DNA from 3 places in the Bacillus sp. z50 genome. Region 3 is predicted to be linked to each of the others. Evidence: predicted binding sites of a transcription regulator. Region 3 holds the regulator's gene; each other region holds the start of a gene.

Region 1 (4,375 bases), on a different contig from region 3:
ACGAATATCGGTTTACCTGTACCATTTGGATTCACCATCAGTACAGAAGCCTGTAACTCTTATTATGAAAATGAAAAACAAATTACTGAAGAGATGGAAGAGCAAATTCTCGAGGCACTCCAAAATCTTGAACAGAGCACTGGTAAAAAGCTTGGCGACCCAACTGATCCCCTCTTAGTTTCTGTTAGATCAGGATCCGTCTTTTCAATGCCGGGTATGATGGATACTGTCTTAAATCTCGGTATGAATGATAAAACGGTTGTTGGCATGGCAGAGTTAACAGGAAATCCAAGGTTTGCTTATGACTCTTATCGTCGTTTCATTCAAATGTTCAGCGATGTGGTTTTGGGAGTTGATGGATTTTATTTTGAGCAATTGCTGGAAGATATACGTGAACAAAAAGGGTATCAAAATGATCCTGAATTAACCGCCGAAGATTGGAAAACAGTTATAGAAGGTTATAAAAATATTGTTAGAAAGCACACGAAACAAAGTTTCCCCGAAGACCCTCGTGAGCAAATGTTTTTAGCTGTTAAAGCGGTATTTGATTCTTGGAATAATCAGCGTGCAAAAGTGTACAGACGTTTAAATAAAATTCCTGGACATTTAGGAACAGCAGTTAATATTCAAAGCATGGTTTTTGGGAATATGGGTGAAGATTCCGGAACAGGAGTGGCATTTACCCGAAACCCATCCACCGGAGAGCATGTTTTATATGGGGAATATTTAATTAATGCTCAGGGAGAAGATGTAGTTGCGGGAATCAGGACACCACAGCCTATACATACCTTGGAAAATGATATGCCAGATGTTTTTGAACAATTCGTAAATACATGCAAGCAGCTTGAAAAACACTATTTGGATTTGCAGGATATAGAATTTACGGTTGAGCGTGGACAATTATACATTCTTCAAACGAGATCCGGTAAACGTACTGCACAGGCAGCCATTAGAATTGCTGTAGAAATGGTGCAGGAAGGGATTATCGATAAAAAAACAGCGCTGTTAAGAGTAGATCCGGAGCAATTGGATCAGCTACTCCACTCCCGAATTGATGACACTTATGAACGAAAACAACTGGCTAAAGGCCTTCCAGCATCACCAGGATCTGCTACAGGCCAAGTAGTATTTGATGCGAATGAAGCAGAAAGATTGGGCAATGACGGCCAAAAGGTCATTCTTGTCCGTCCTGAGACGACACCTGATGATATTCATGGAATAGTTGCTGCCCAGGCAATTGTTACAACCCGTGGGGGAATGACAAGCCATGCTGCCGTGGTAGCGAGAGGTATGGGAAAGCCATGTATCTGCGGCTGTGAGCCATTAAAGATTGATTTAAAAGAAAAGCAATTCAGAGTTGGCGATACAGTAGTGAACCATCATGATACCATTACGATAGATGGATCTACAGGTGAAATCATGCTTGGAGAGATTCCAATGATTGATCCAGAATTATCGGATGAATTTTTAACTTTATTATCATGGGCGGATGAAACTAGAAAACTAGGGGTACGTGCAAATGCCGACAATCCAGAGGATGCAAGAAAGGCTCTCGAATTTGGGGCTGGCGGAATCGGACTATGTCGAACAGAGCATATGTTCATGGATGCAAAACGTGTACCGTTTGTCCAACAAATGATTCTTTCTGAGACCATTGCGGAAAGAAATAAAGCATTAGAATATTTATTGCCAATGCAGCAAGAGGATTTTGAAGGCATTTTTGAAGCCATGCAGGGAAATCCGGTTACTATTCGCTTATTAGATCCACCATTACATGAATTCTTACCTGATAAAGAAGAATTAATCATCGAAGTGACGAAGCTTCAAATTACTGATCCTGATTCAAAGGAATTAATGAAAAAAGAGCAACTGTTAAAAAAGGTTCGTCAATTGGATGAATTTAATCCTATGCTTGGACATCGCGGTTGCCGATTAGGCATGATTCATCCAGAAATATACGGCATGCAGGCAAAAGCTATTTTCTATGCGATTGCTAACTTAATGGAGCGCGGTATTCCGGTTCAGCCTGAGATCATGATTCCGCTTGTTGGACATGTGAATGAATTGAAACAAATGCGACAATTGGTGATGGATACAGCGATTCAGGTAGAGGCAGAAACGGACAAAAAGTTCCAGTACACGATTGGTACTATGATTGAAATCCCAAGGGCAGCACTTACTGCTGATCAAATTGCCAAAGAGGCAGACTTCTTCTCATTCGGTACTAACGATTTAACCCAAACAACTTTTGGATACAGCCGTGATGATGCGGAAGGGAAGTTTTTACAAACATATATAGAAGAAAAAGTCCTGCCTGAAAACCCTTTTGCAGTGTTAGACCAAGATGGTGTAGGTAAGCTGGTCGAAATGGGAGTGAAATTGGGCAGACAAACAAAACCTGAATTAAAAACTGGCATATGCGGGGAGCATGGCGGAGAAAAAATATCAATCGACTTCTGTTATAAAGCCGGTTTAGACTATGTAAGCTGTTCGCCTTATCGTGTTCCATTGGCAAGGCTGGCAGCTGCACAGGCAACTTTGCGATATGATGATATAAAGGAAGCCGTGACTAATTAATTATTTGTTTATCTAAGAAGCGCTGTATCAGGCGCTTCCTTTTTTTATGATTAAAAAATAAACAAAGGGGTATAAAATAGTTGAAAGTCAAAAAAGGTCAGAGTATAATGTAATTAAGGTCAAAGATAGTCAAAGTCAAATTGACCAGTTTCAAATGAGTTTAGTAACTGTAAAACGATAAAATAAATTTAGAATTATAAGGAGGATACATCTATGGTTTGCGAAAAATGCCAACAAAACCAAGCAACTGTACAGATGCAATTAAGGGTGAATGGACATCAGGAAAATCATCATTTGTGTTCTTCATGCTATAAAGAGGAACGCAATAAATTAGGAGCTCAAATGGGAGGAATGAATTTACATCCATTTAAGCCATTTACATTAGAATCATTTTTCAACCAGGGTAACGGAGATTCATTTATGTCAGATATGTCTGGCTCAATGGACCAGACAAATCACAACCAGCATAAACAGGTCAGAACACAAACACAGCCGCCTAATGGTGGAGGATTACTTGATCAATACGGTCGTAACTTAACTTATAATGCAAAAGCAGGACTCATTGATCCAGTGATTGGACGTGAAGAAGAGGTTAAACGTGTAATTGAGATATTGAACAGACGTACGAAAAATAATCCAGTCCTGATCGGTGAACCAGGGGTTGGTAAAACAGCGATTGCTGAAGGACTTGCGCTTAAAATTGCGGAAGGGAATGTTCCCTTAAAACTAAAGGATAAAGAAGTATATCTGCTTGATGTTGCTTCCTTAGTATCCAATACTGGTATTCGTGGGCAATTTGAGGAACGGATGAAGCAGCTTATTCAAGAATTGCAAACAAGAAAAAATGTGATTCTGTTTATTGACGAAATTCATCAGCTTGTAGGTGCCGGATCTGCAGAAGGCTCCATGGATGCAGGGAATATTCTGAAACCAGCGCTTGCGCGTGGAGAGTTACAATTAGTAGGTGCAACAACATTAAATGAGTATCGTCAAATTGAAAAAGATGGGGCACTTGAAAGACGTTTCCAACCAGTAATGGTTAATGAGCCTACAACTGCAGAAGCGTTAGATATTCTAAAAGGATTAAGAGAAAGATATGAATCCTACCATTCCGTTGAATTTAGTGATGAAGTATTAGAAGCAGCGGTAGAACTGTCACACCGCTATATTCAAGATCGTTTCTTGCCGGATAAAGCCATTGACTTAATGGATGAAGCTGGTTCTAAATTGAATTTGACAATTGAAAATCAAGGTGAAGAATCAGTAAAAGAAAGATTGGCGCAAATTCACAAAGAAAAAGAACAGGCATTAAAAACAGAAGCCTATGAACAGGCTGCCAAACTTCGAGACGAAGAAGAAAAACTTGAAAATATGCTTAAAACAGGAACTGGTGAAAAGCCGAAGGTAACTGTAGAAGATATCCAGAAAATCATCGAACAGAAAACAGGTATACCAGTAGGTAAGCTACAAGAGGATGAAGCTGTTCGAATGAATAAGCTTCAAGAGGAACTTAAAAATAAAGTAATCGGTCAGGATGAGGCCGTTCAAAAAGTGGCGAAAGCTGTTCGTCGGAGCCGTGCCGGCTTAAAAGCCAAAAATCGCCCAATTGGATCATTCTTATTTGTAGGTCCGACTGGAGTTGGGAAGACTGAGCTATCAAAAGCATTGGCAGAAGAATTGTTTGGCACAAAAGACTCTATGATTCGTTTAGATATGAGTGAATATATGGAGAAACACAGTGTGTCTAAATTAATCGGTTCTCCTCCGGGATATGTCGGACATGAAGAAGCCGGACAAT
Region 2 (4,375 bases), on a different contig from region 3:
TGCCTGCAAAACAGATAAGGCAACATCCCATTCTGCCTGACTAACCTCCACAAGGGATCGAGCTTCCTCAAAGGTAATACGTAAATATCCATTTTCATCGATACAATCAATCAAAAACAATAAAACGCACTCTTCTCTGTCGGTTAATACTTTAAATGGAATTTGGGATCGTAAATAAGATTTTAATGAAACAGTCTCCTCACTGATTTGATTGATTGATGAGTCGCCATATGATCTGCCTGAGACTTTCGGATACTCGTCATCTATTTCAATTAACGGATTCTCAAGTGCTTTTCCATCGATATAGGCAGCTAATTCAATTGCCGGGTATTGAAGCAAGTTTATTGCCTGATTTAATTCCGGCGTCATCGTCAGCTTTAACTTTTGTTGCTGGTACAAACCAAACTCTACGTTCAAATCCCTGCCCCCTTATAATAAATCGCTTACATTAATAGTAGTAAATAGGAAGGAGCAGAGCAAGAAAAAGAAGGAAGTTTTGGAATTTTTTAATCAACGGTAAAATTTACATTAAGGATTGATTTATAGATATCTGTTTATAGATTAAAAAGAGTACAAATAAAAAAACCGTTATTTAACGGTTTTTTAAGAAAAATTTTTTCATTCGTGTAAATCTATTTTGTTTGCTATCTTTTTTACCTATAAAGAAACGATTTTTATTATTTTTAAAGGTAGATTTTAAATAATCAAGCTTGTCTGCAGCTAATGATATGGAAGTTAATCTACCTTCTATATCCTTAAATGAAAGTGTATCTTCTGAAAGCTGATAAATGTAATTATCTCCTTCATATAGTTCATGCTTTTTCGTTTCTTTTTCTCGATATGCATGAACACTATTACCTGTAAAAAAGATATCCTCCGTAATTTTTTTAGCTGGGTTACCAGCATAGGATGTATTAGATTCAATTAATTTACCTGATACAACTGATGAAGCTCCTATAATACTCCCTGAACCAATTTGAGTACCTTTTAAAACCAACGCGCCTTGTCCAATCCATACATGATCACCTATAAAAATACTGCGACTATCATTAAGTCTTCTTTTTGTATTTGAATCATATATTAAATGTACATCAGCTGTTCTAATCCATATATTAAATGAAAATAATCCGTCGCTTCCAATAATTACGTTTTTTTGCTCTGATAATACAGCTGTTAGTTTTCCATTTAAATAATTGTCTTTCCCCATATAGAATACTGAGTCATGATTAACTGTTATATTTACATAATAGGTATGGCGATTTTTGCTTAGATAAATAAGAGAATTATCTCCATTGAAGACTATAGCGCTATTGGATAGTTCTACATTATCCTCACAATAAAGTATATTGCCTTTCCCTTTAAAAACTACTTTTGAATTGGACATTTTAGGATGATGCCCTAAAATAGTATTCTCCTTTATATCTTTGAACTTATCTTCCTGATCTATGATCTCCAAGCCATTCACCCTTTCAAGTAGGTAACAAATATAATTATAATATAATTCCAAATAATTATACATAGGATGATCGCCATGTATTTCAAAGCCAATTCTCTCCTAAAATCTCAAGAAAGTCGTTCATCTATGCTGTTCATATGTTAATTAATCAAATAATCAATTAGGCATCAATGGATGAGTGGATATTCTGGATAAATAAAAATGGCTCTGGAATAATGCCAGAGCCATTTTCTAGGTATATAAATCAACTAAATCTGATACGCCCTCGGAGGGAATCGAACCCCCATCGTAAGAACCGGAATCTTATGTTCTATCCATTAAACTACGAGGGCAAAATGTTAGCCTACAAAATTATATTATAAGGAAGAGAAAGTCTTTTTGCAAGAACTATTCCTTAGGTTTATAAGCCTTTATGTTGGGTAAGATGGATATCAGGGATTATTTTGTTTCTATACATAGAATCAGTTGCAAATTAAGCGCAGACCAATCAGATAAACTAGACATCAGTCCTTAATAAAAAACATATAGTAATGTAAGCGTCTTTTGTTTGACCTTTATTGACCATAAAGTGTATGATAAAGTCAAAGCCAAATGTATTATTTTTTTACATATAAGGAGGAGAAAATAAATGAATTTAATTCCTACAGTTATTGAACAAACAAATCGCGGGGAACGCGCATACGATATTTATTCCCGTTTATTAAAAGACCGGATTATCATGCTTGGAAGTGCAATTGATGACAATGTTGCCAACTCTATCGTTGCCCAATTATTGTTCCTTGAAACTGAAAACCCAGAGAAAGATATATATCTTTACATCAATAGCCCAGGCGGAAGCATCACAGCTGGTATGGCAATCTACGATACAATGCAATATATTAAACCAAAGGTTTCTACGATCTGTATCGGTATGGCTGCTTCAATGGGTGCATTCCTTCTTGCTGCCGGCGAAAAAGGAAAGCGTTTTGTGTTACCAAACAGTGAAGTGATGATTCACCAACCACTTGGCGGAGCTCAAGGACAAGCGACTGAGATTGAAATCGCTGCTAAACGCATTCTCTTTATGCGTGAGCGCTTAAACAAAATTTTGGCTGAACGTACTGGTCAATCTTATGAAACAATTGCTCGCGATACAGAACGTGATAACTTCATGACAGCTGAACGTGCGGTAGAGTACGGATTAGTTGATAAAATTATCACCCGCAATGTAGTAGAAGAAAATAAAAAATAATAAACTGATTAAGAGCTGTCGAGATATTCGGCAGCTCTTTTGTTTTATCAAAAAAATAATGTAGATATCCCCCTTTACTCCCCTACCCCCATAATCTTTTAGTTCTCTAATTGTTTATCACTTTACCAAATTAAAGTTTGATGTTAATATGAAAGCACAATTTAATAATTAGTCATTCTAAAGAGTGTTTATTGTGTTGAATTTCATACTTAAAAGTCTCAACCAATACAGCCACCGGAATGATCAAATTATAATTCGGGTATAGAATTATATCGATTTGTACCGCTAGCAATAATTTATCTTATTATATTTTTCGCATATTTTGAAAACAGAAGGGGTCTTTCATCATGAATAATAAAAAATGGGGATTTTGGATATTAACCATGTTTGTTGTCGGCAACATGGTTGGTGGAGGAATATTTATGCTTCCGGCAAACCTGGCTGGTGTTTCTAGTCCGTTTGGAGCATCAATGGCCTGGATTCTAACAGGAGCTGGAGTATTAATGGTTGCTCTTGTATTTGGAAATTTGGCTATCAGAAAACCGGAATTAAAAACGGGACCGCAAAGCTATGCTCAAGCCATGTTCAGTTCACCAAGGAAAGGGAAAATTGCTGGTTACAGTATTGCTTGGGGTTACTGGGCTGCTAACTGGGCTGCAACGGCATCAGTCATCATCTCGTTTGCGGGGTACTTATCTACCTTCTTCCCAATTATGCAAAGCCAGTACATCCTTTTTTCAAGCGGCAATTTTGATCTTGAATTAGGGAAATTCTTAAACTTTATGGTATGCACAGTTATGCTGTGGGGCATTCACTTTATTCTCTGCAAAAGTTTTAACAGCGCTGGAAAAATCAATTTGCTGGCTACTATCACAAAAGTAATTGGTTTCGCACTTTTTATTGTCGCAACCATTTTCATATTTGATTCTGCTAATATAATGAACGGTAAAGAATTCATCGATGCATCTGGGGTTTCCCATTCATTGGGTGGACAAGTAAATAACGCAGCTATTGCCACGCTATGGGCCTTTATTGGGGTAGAAGCTGCTGTGATGCTATCTAATAGGGCAAAGTCTCAGACTGATGTGAAAAAAGCGACAATCACCGGACTGATTATTGCCATTGCGATCTATATTGGAATAACACTATTAACAATGGGCGCTTTATCCCAAGAGGCATTGCAACAGTCACATAAACCTTTGGTTGATGCTCTGCAGGCTGCAATCGGATCTAGCGGTGCTTATATTTTAGGATTCCTTGCCTTAATTTCATTATTCGGATCCACAGTCGGTTGGATTGTCGTTAGCTCCGAGGTACCTTATCAAGCTGCTAAATCCAACTTGTTCCCGGCATTCTTCGGAAAAACGAATAAAAAAGGAAGTCCAGTCAATTCTTTGACTATCACAAACCTTTTAACGCAATTCTTTTTATTCGCTACTGTTTCCGGAACGATAATGGAAGCTTATGAATTCGCAATGGTCGTTGCTACATTAGCTTACTTAATCCCGTATTTCGTTAGTGTTCTTTATCAGGTAAAACTGATTATTACCGGTGAAACATACACAGGGATGAAGCGATCACGATTGATAGATGGCATAATAGCGATAGTGGCTCTTGTATACACCCTATGGGTAATTAAAACCGGAACAGCCGACTTAAAAACCTTCTCGCTCGGTATAGGATTATTT
Region 3 (4,375 bases):
TTGGAACCTGATTCATCAATCAGGTCAATTGCCTTATCTGGTAGGAACCGATCGGAGATATACCGATCAGATAGCTTAACTGCAGCATCGATTGCTTCATCTGTGATTGATACTCTGTGATGTGCCTCATAGCGATCGCGCAAGCCTTTAAGTATTTGGATAGATTCCTCAATTGTTGGCTCGTCAACCTGAATTGGCTGAAAGCGTCTTTCCAAAGCTGCATCTTTTTCAATATATTTTCTATATTCATCAAGTGTTGTGGCTCCGATACATTGCAATTCCCCTCTAGCCAATGAAGGTTTTAGAATATTGGAGGCATCAATTGCTCCTTCGGCTCCGCCTGCACCAATTAAGGTATGGAGTTCATCAATAAACAGAATAACATTACCTGCAGCACGAATTTCATCCATCACTTTTTTAAGGCGATCTTCAAATTCACCGCGATATTTCGTACCGGCAACAACTGTCCCCATATCGAGTGTCATAACTCTTTTATCTCGAAGGATCTCAGGAACTTCATTATTAATGATTTGTTGGGCGAGTCCTTCTGCAATTGCTGTTTTACCGACTCCCGGTTCACCAATAAGCACAGGATTATTTTTAGTACGACGACTTAATACCTCAATAACCCGTTGTATTTCTTTATTTCTTCCTATTACCGGATCCAGGCTGCCTTCTCTCGCAATCGCAGTCAAATCCCGGGCAAGGCTATCCAAGGTAGGCGTGCTTGCTACAGAAGATGATCCTCCCTGATGAATACCTGCTTCATTGCTGCCTAAGAGTTGTAATACCTGTTGTCTTGCTTTATTCAAACTTACACCCAGATTATTCAGAACACGGGCTGCTACACCTTCGCCTTCGCGAATTAACCCTAATAAGACATGTTCAGTACCTACATAAGAATGTCCCAGCTTTCTGGCTTCATCCATAGACAATTCAATGACTTTTTTAGCACGAGGAGTATAATGAATAGTTTGTACAGTCTCAGATCCCTTACCAATCAGGCTCTCAACCTCTTCCTGAATTTTTTCAGGACTTAACCCAAGAGCATAGAGCGCTTTAGCAGCTATTCCATCCCCTTCTCTCACTAAACCAAGCAAGATATGTTCAGTGCCAATATTATTATGCCCAAGCCTAATTGCCTCTTCCTGTGCAAGTGCCAATACTTTTTGTGCTCTTTCTGTGAATCGACCAAACATCATTATGTTTTCCTCCTATTCATCTTGTGTTTTATCTTCCATCAATAATCGATCCCTGATTAAAGTAGCCCTTCGAATATCCCTGTTTTTTGAATTTAACTCCCCTCCTGCATATCGCTGAAGGAATCCAGGCTGAGTAACAATCATTAATTCATTTAATATATGTTTAGATATATTAGGAATGTAACCTAAATCAATACCTAATCTAACATCTGATAAACATTTTGCCGCTTCCTTGGATTCAATGATTCTGGCATGAGACAGTATACCAAGTGAACGGAAAACCCTATCTTCCAATTGTATGTTTGATGATTGTACTAATGTGTCCCTTGCTGCCTTTTCCTGCATAATAATCTGTTCCACTACACTGGTTAAATCATCAACGATGTCTTCCTCGGTCTTTCCGAGCGTCATTTGATTGGATATTTGAAATATATTTCCCAGTGCCTCGCTGCCCTCACCATAGATACCGCGCACAACCAATCCTAATTGATTAATAGCAGATACCACTCTGTCTATCTGTCTTGTTAACACAATGCCCGGTAAATGAACCATGACAGATGCTCTTAATCCAGTTCCAACATTCGTTGGACAACTTGTTAGATATCCAATCTTTTCGTCAAATGCATAGTCCAATTCACTCTCTACCCAATCATCAATTCTGCTTGCTACTTCGAGAGCTTCAGAAATTTGCAGTCCAGGATATAGACATTGAATTCGGATATGATCTTCTTCATTAACCATTATGCTGACTTCTTCATTTTCTGAAATAAGGCAGGCACCTACATCTTTATGTTTTGCCAACAGAGGGCTTATTAAATGTTTTTCTACCAGTACTTGCTTATCTAATGGATTTAGATCTATCATTTTTACCATTTCCAAATGTCCTAATCCTGAAAGATACTGACCGCCAATACGATCTTCAACTTTTTTTAGTAATCTTTTGGCTTCTTCCTGTGAAAAAACGATCGGAAAGGCGACATTTTTTACGTTTCTGGCCAATCGGACTCTTGAGCTCAATACAATATCCGATTCCGGCCCTTCCTGGTTCATCCATGAGCTGATGGCATTCTCCATAAAGTGTTCAATTGTCATTTTTGTTCGCCCCCTTCTTGAGAGGCTTCAATTTCCTTCTCTAATGAACGAATCTGATCCCTGACTTCTGCTGCCTTCTCAAATTCCTCTGCCTCAACATAATCATTGATTTGAGCCTTTAAATCATTTATTTGCTTTCTTATATGTAAAGTTCCGCCAGCACGTTTAGGAATTTTTCCGTTATGATGAACATTCCCTCCATGCAATTTTCTTAATATGGATTCCAAATATGGATTGAATGTCTTATAGCAATCCGAACATCCAAACCGACCGATATTAACAAATTCACGGTATGTTAATCCACAATGGGGACATATCAGTTGATCTTCATTACTAAAGGGCGATTTAGAGTCGGCTGATTTCATACCTAATCCCATATTTAATAAACCTGCTAACAGATTATTGAATGAAAAAAAATCGCCTTTTTCTTCAGCACAATATTCACAAAGGTTTACTTCCATTTGTTTGCCGTTAACGATTTTTGTAACCTTCATCGTAGCGGGTCTTTCGTTACATTCCTGACAAAGCATTGTTTTCACCCTCTCCGTAGCAACTCATTTATACCTTAATGTCATAAACATCGCTTTTAAGATTCGCGCGCGCAATTCATCTCGTTCAGGTAAATCATAATGGAGTACAGAACGGTCCATTACACTCAACATGATTTTTGCTTCCCGTGAAGATATAACTTCTTCCTCAACTAATCTGCCAATTAAATCTTCAGAATTACTTTGAGAGATACGCTGTCCAACCAAATTACTGATTTGTTCAATTAAATGTGCTCTGTCATGGGACTGTACCCGCATTATACGAATATAACCCCCACCACCCCGTTTACTTTCTACCAGATAACCTCTTTCGATCGTAAAACGAGTATTGATCACATAATTAATTTGAGAGGGAACGCATTGGAACTTATCAGCAATTTCGCTTCTTTTTATCTCTACCAATTCTTTCTCGCTTATATCGAGAACGCTCTTCAAATAATTTTCAATAATATCGGATATATTTTTCATATAGGCTCCCCCTCTCACTGTTTTGACTTTGACTATATTTGACTATAATTATACAAAAGCATCCTCAATTTGGCAATCATTATACTTTACTCTAACTTATTATATGTATACTGCACAATTAACCTTTTTATAAAAAACCAATACTTCAATTCTACCCAAATTTCCTTTTTTAAAACCCTGAAACCTTCCTGTAAAAAGGATCTTTTTTCCCTAAAATACAAAAAAACCAGTTCAATTTGAACTGGTTTTGGCTGCCCGGCAACGTCCTACTCTCACAGGGACTCGCGTCCCAACTACCATCGGCGCTGAAGAGCTTAACTTCCGTGTTCGGAATGGGAACGGGTGTGGCCTCTTCGCCATCATTACCGGACTATGGTGGAGCCTAGCGGGATCGAACCGCTGACCTCCTGCGTGCAAAGCAGGCGCTCTCCCAGCTGAGCTAAGGCCCCAAATTTTTAAAATGGTCGGGAAGACAGGATTCGAACCTGCGACCCCTTGGTCCCAAACCAAGTGCTCTACCAAGCTGAGCTACTTCCCGATATAATGGCGCGCCCGAGAGGAGTCGAACCCCTAACCTTTTGATCCGTAGTCAAACGCTCTATCCAATTGAGCTACGGGCGCATATAGAGTGCCGAGGGCCGGTCTCGAACCGGCACGGTAGTCACCTACCGCAGGATTTTAAGTCCTGTGCGTCTGCCAATTCCGCCACCCCGGCATATAACTTGGCATTGGAGCGGAAGACGGGATTCGAACCCGCGACCCTCACCTTGGCAAGGTGATGTTCTACCACTGAACTACTTCCGCATTATACAGTAAAGCAGTGATAAGAACTTAGGCCAATGAGGTTATCGTTCCTGCTCACTCGCTTATTTATCTATAAAAAATGAGCCATGAAGGACTCGAACCTTCGACCCTCTGATTAAAAGTCAGATGCTCTACCGACTGAGCTAATGGCTCACAATAATGGTGGAGGATGACGGGATCGAACCGCCGACCCTCTGCTTGTAAGGCAGATGCTCTCCCAGCTGAGCTAATCCTCCAATATAAAAAATAGCCCGGCAACGT

Evidence for each region. The regulator CtsR, encoded in region 3, represses protease genes until heat stress. The targets are predictions, from matches to a motif close to ATGGTCAATAAAGGTCAAACA.
Region 1: AC4G3N_RS01035 (ATP-dependent Clp protease ATP-binding subunit) is a predicted target of CtsR. The motif match lies at 2,661-2,681, and genes of this name have one in related genera.
Region 2: clpP (ATP-dependent Clp endopeptidase proteolytic subunit ClpP) is a predicted target of CtsR. The motif match lies at 2,001-2,021, and genes of this name have one in related genera.

What each region holds. Positions count from the first base shown of each region.
Region 1 is NZ_JBZFQL010000001.1:232,688-237,062, reverse strand. It holds gene ppdK (pyruvate, phosphate dikinase) at 1-2,577, shown strand, start outside; gene AC4G3N_RS01035 (ATP-dependent Clp protease ATP-binding subunit) at 2,791-4,375, shown strand, end outside.
Region 2 is NZ_JBZFQL010000003.1:412,293-416,667, reverse strand. It holds gene rpoN (RNA polymerase factor sigma-54) at 1-417, opposite strand, end outside; gene AC4G3N_RS11375 (acyltransferase) at 593-1,456, opposite strand; tRNA gene AC4G3N_RS11370 (tRNA-Arg) at 1,717-1,788, opposite strand; gene clpP (ATP-dependent Clp endopeptidase proteolytic subunit ClpP) at 2,085-2,687, shown strand; gene AC4G3N_RS11360 (amino acid permease) at 3,035-4,375, shown strand, end outside.
Region 3 is NZ_JBZFQL010000010.1:116-4,490, reverse strand. It holds gene clpC (ATP-dependent protease ATP-binding subunit ClpC) at 1-1,202, opposite strand, end outside; gene mcsB (protein-arginine kinase McsB) at 1,215-2,294, opposite strand; gene mcsA (protein-arginine kinase activator protein McsA) at 2,291-2,824, opposite strand; gene AC4G3N_RS18340 (CtsR family transcriptional regulator) at 2,849-3,310, opposite strand; rRNA gene rrf (5S ribosomal RNA) at 3,564-3,680, opposite strand; tRNA gene AC4G3N_RS18330 (tRNA-Ala) at 3,684-3,759, opposite strand; tRNA gene AC4G3N_RS18325 (tRNA-Pro) at 3,772-3,848, opposite strand; tRNA gene AC4G3N_RS18320 (tRNA-Arg) at 3,855-3,931, opposite strand; tRNA gene AC4G3N_RS18315 (tRNA-Leu) at 3,940-4,025, opposite strand; tRNA gene AC4G3N_RS18310 (tRNA-Gly) at 4,040-4,114, opposite strand; tRNA gene AC4G3N_RS18305 (tRNA-Lys) at 4,195-4,267, opposite strand; tRNA gene AC4G3N_RS18300 (tRNA-Val) at 4,275-4,350, opposite strand; rRNA gene rrf (5S ribosomal RNA) at 4,364-4,375, opposite strand, start outside.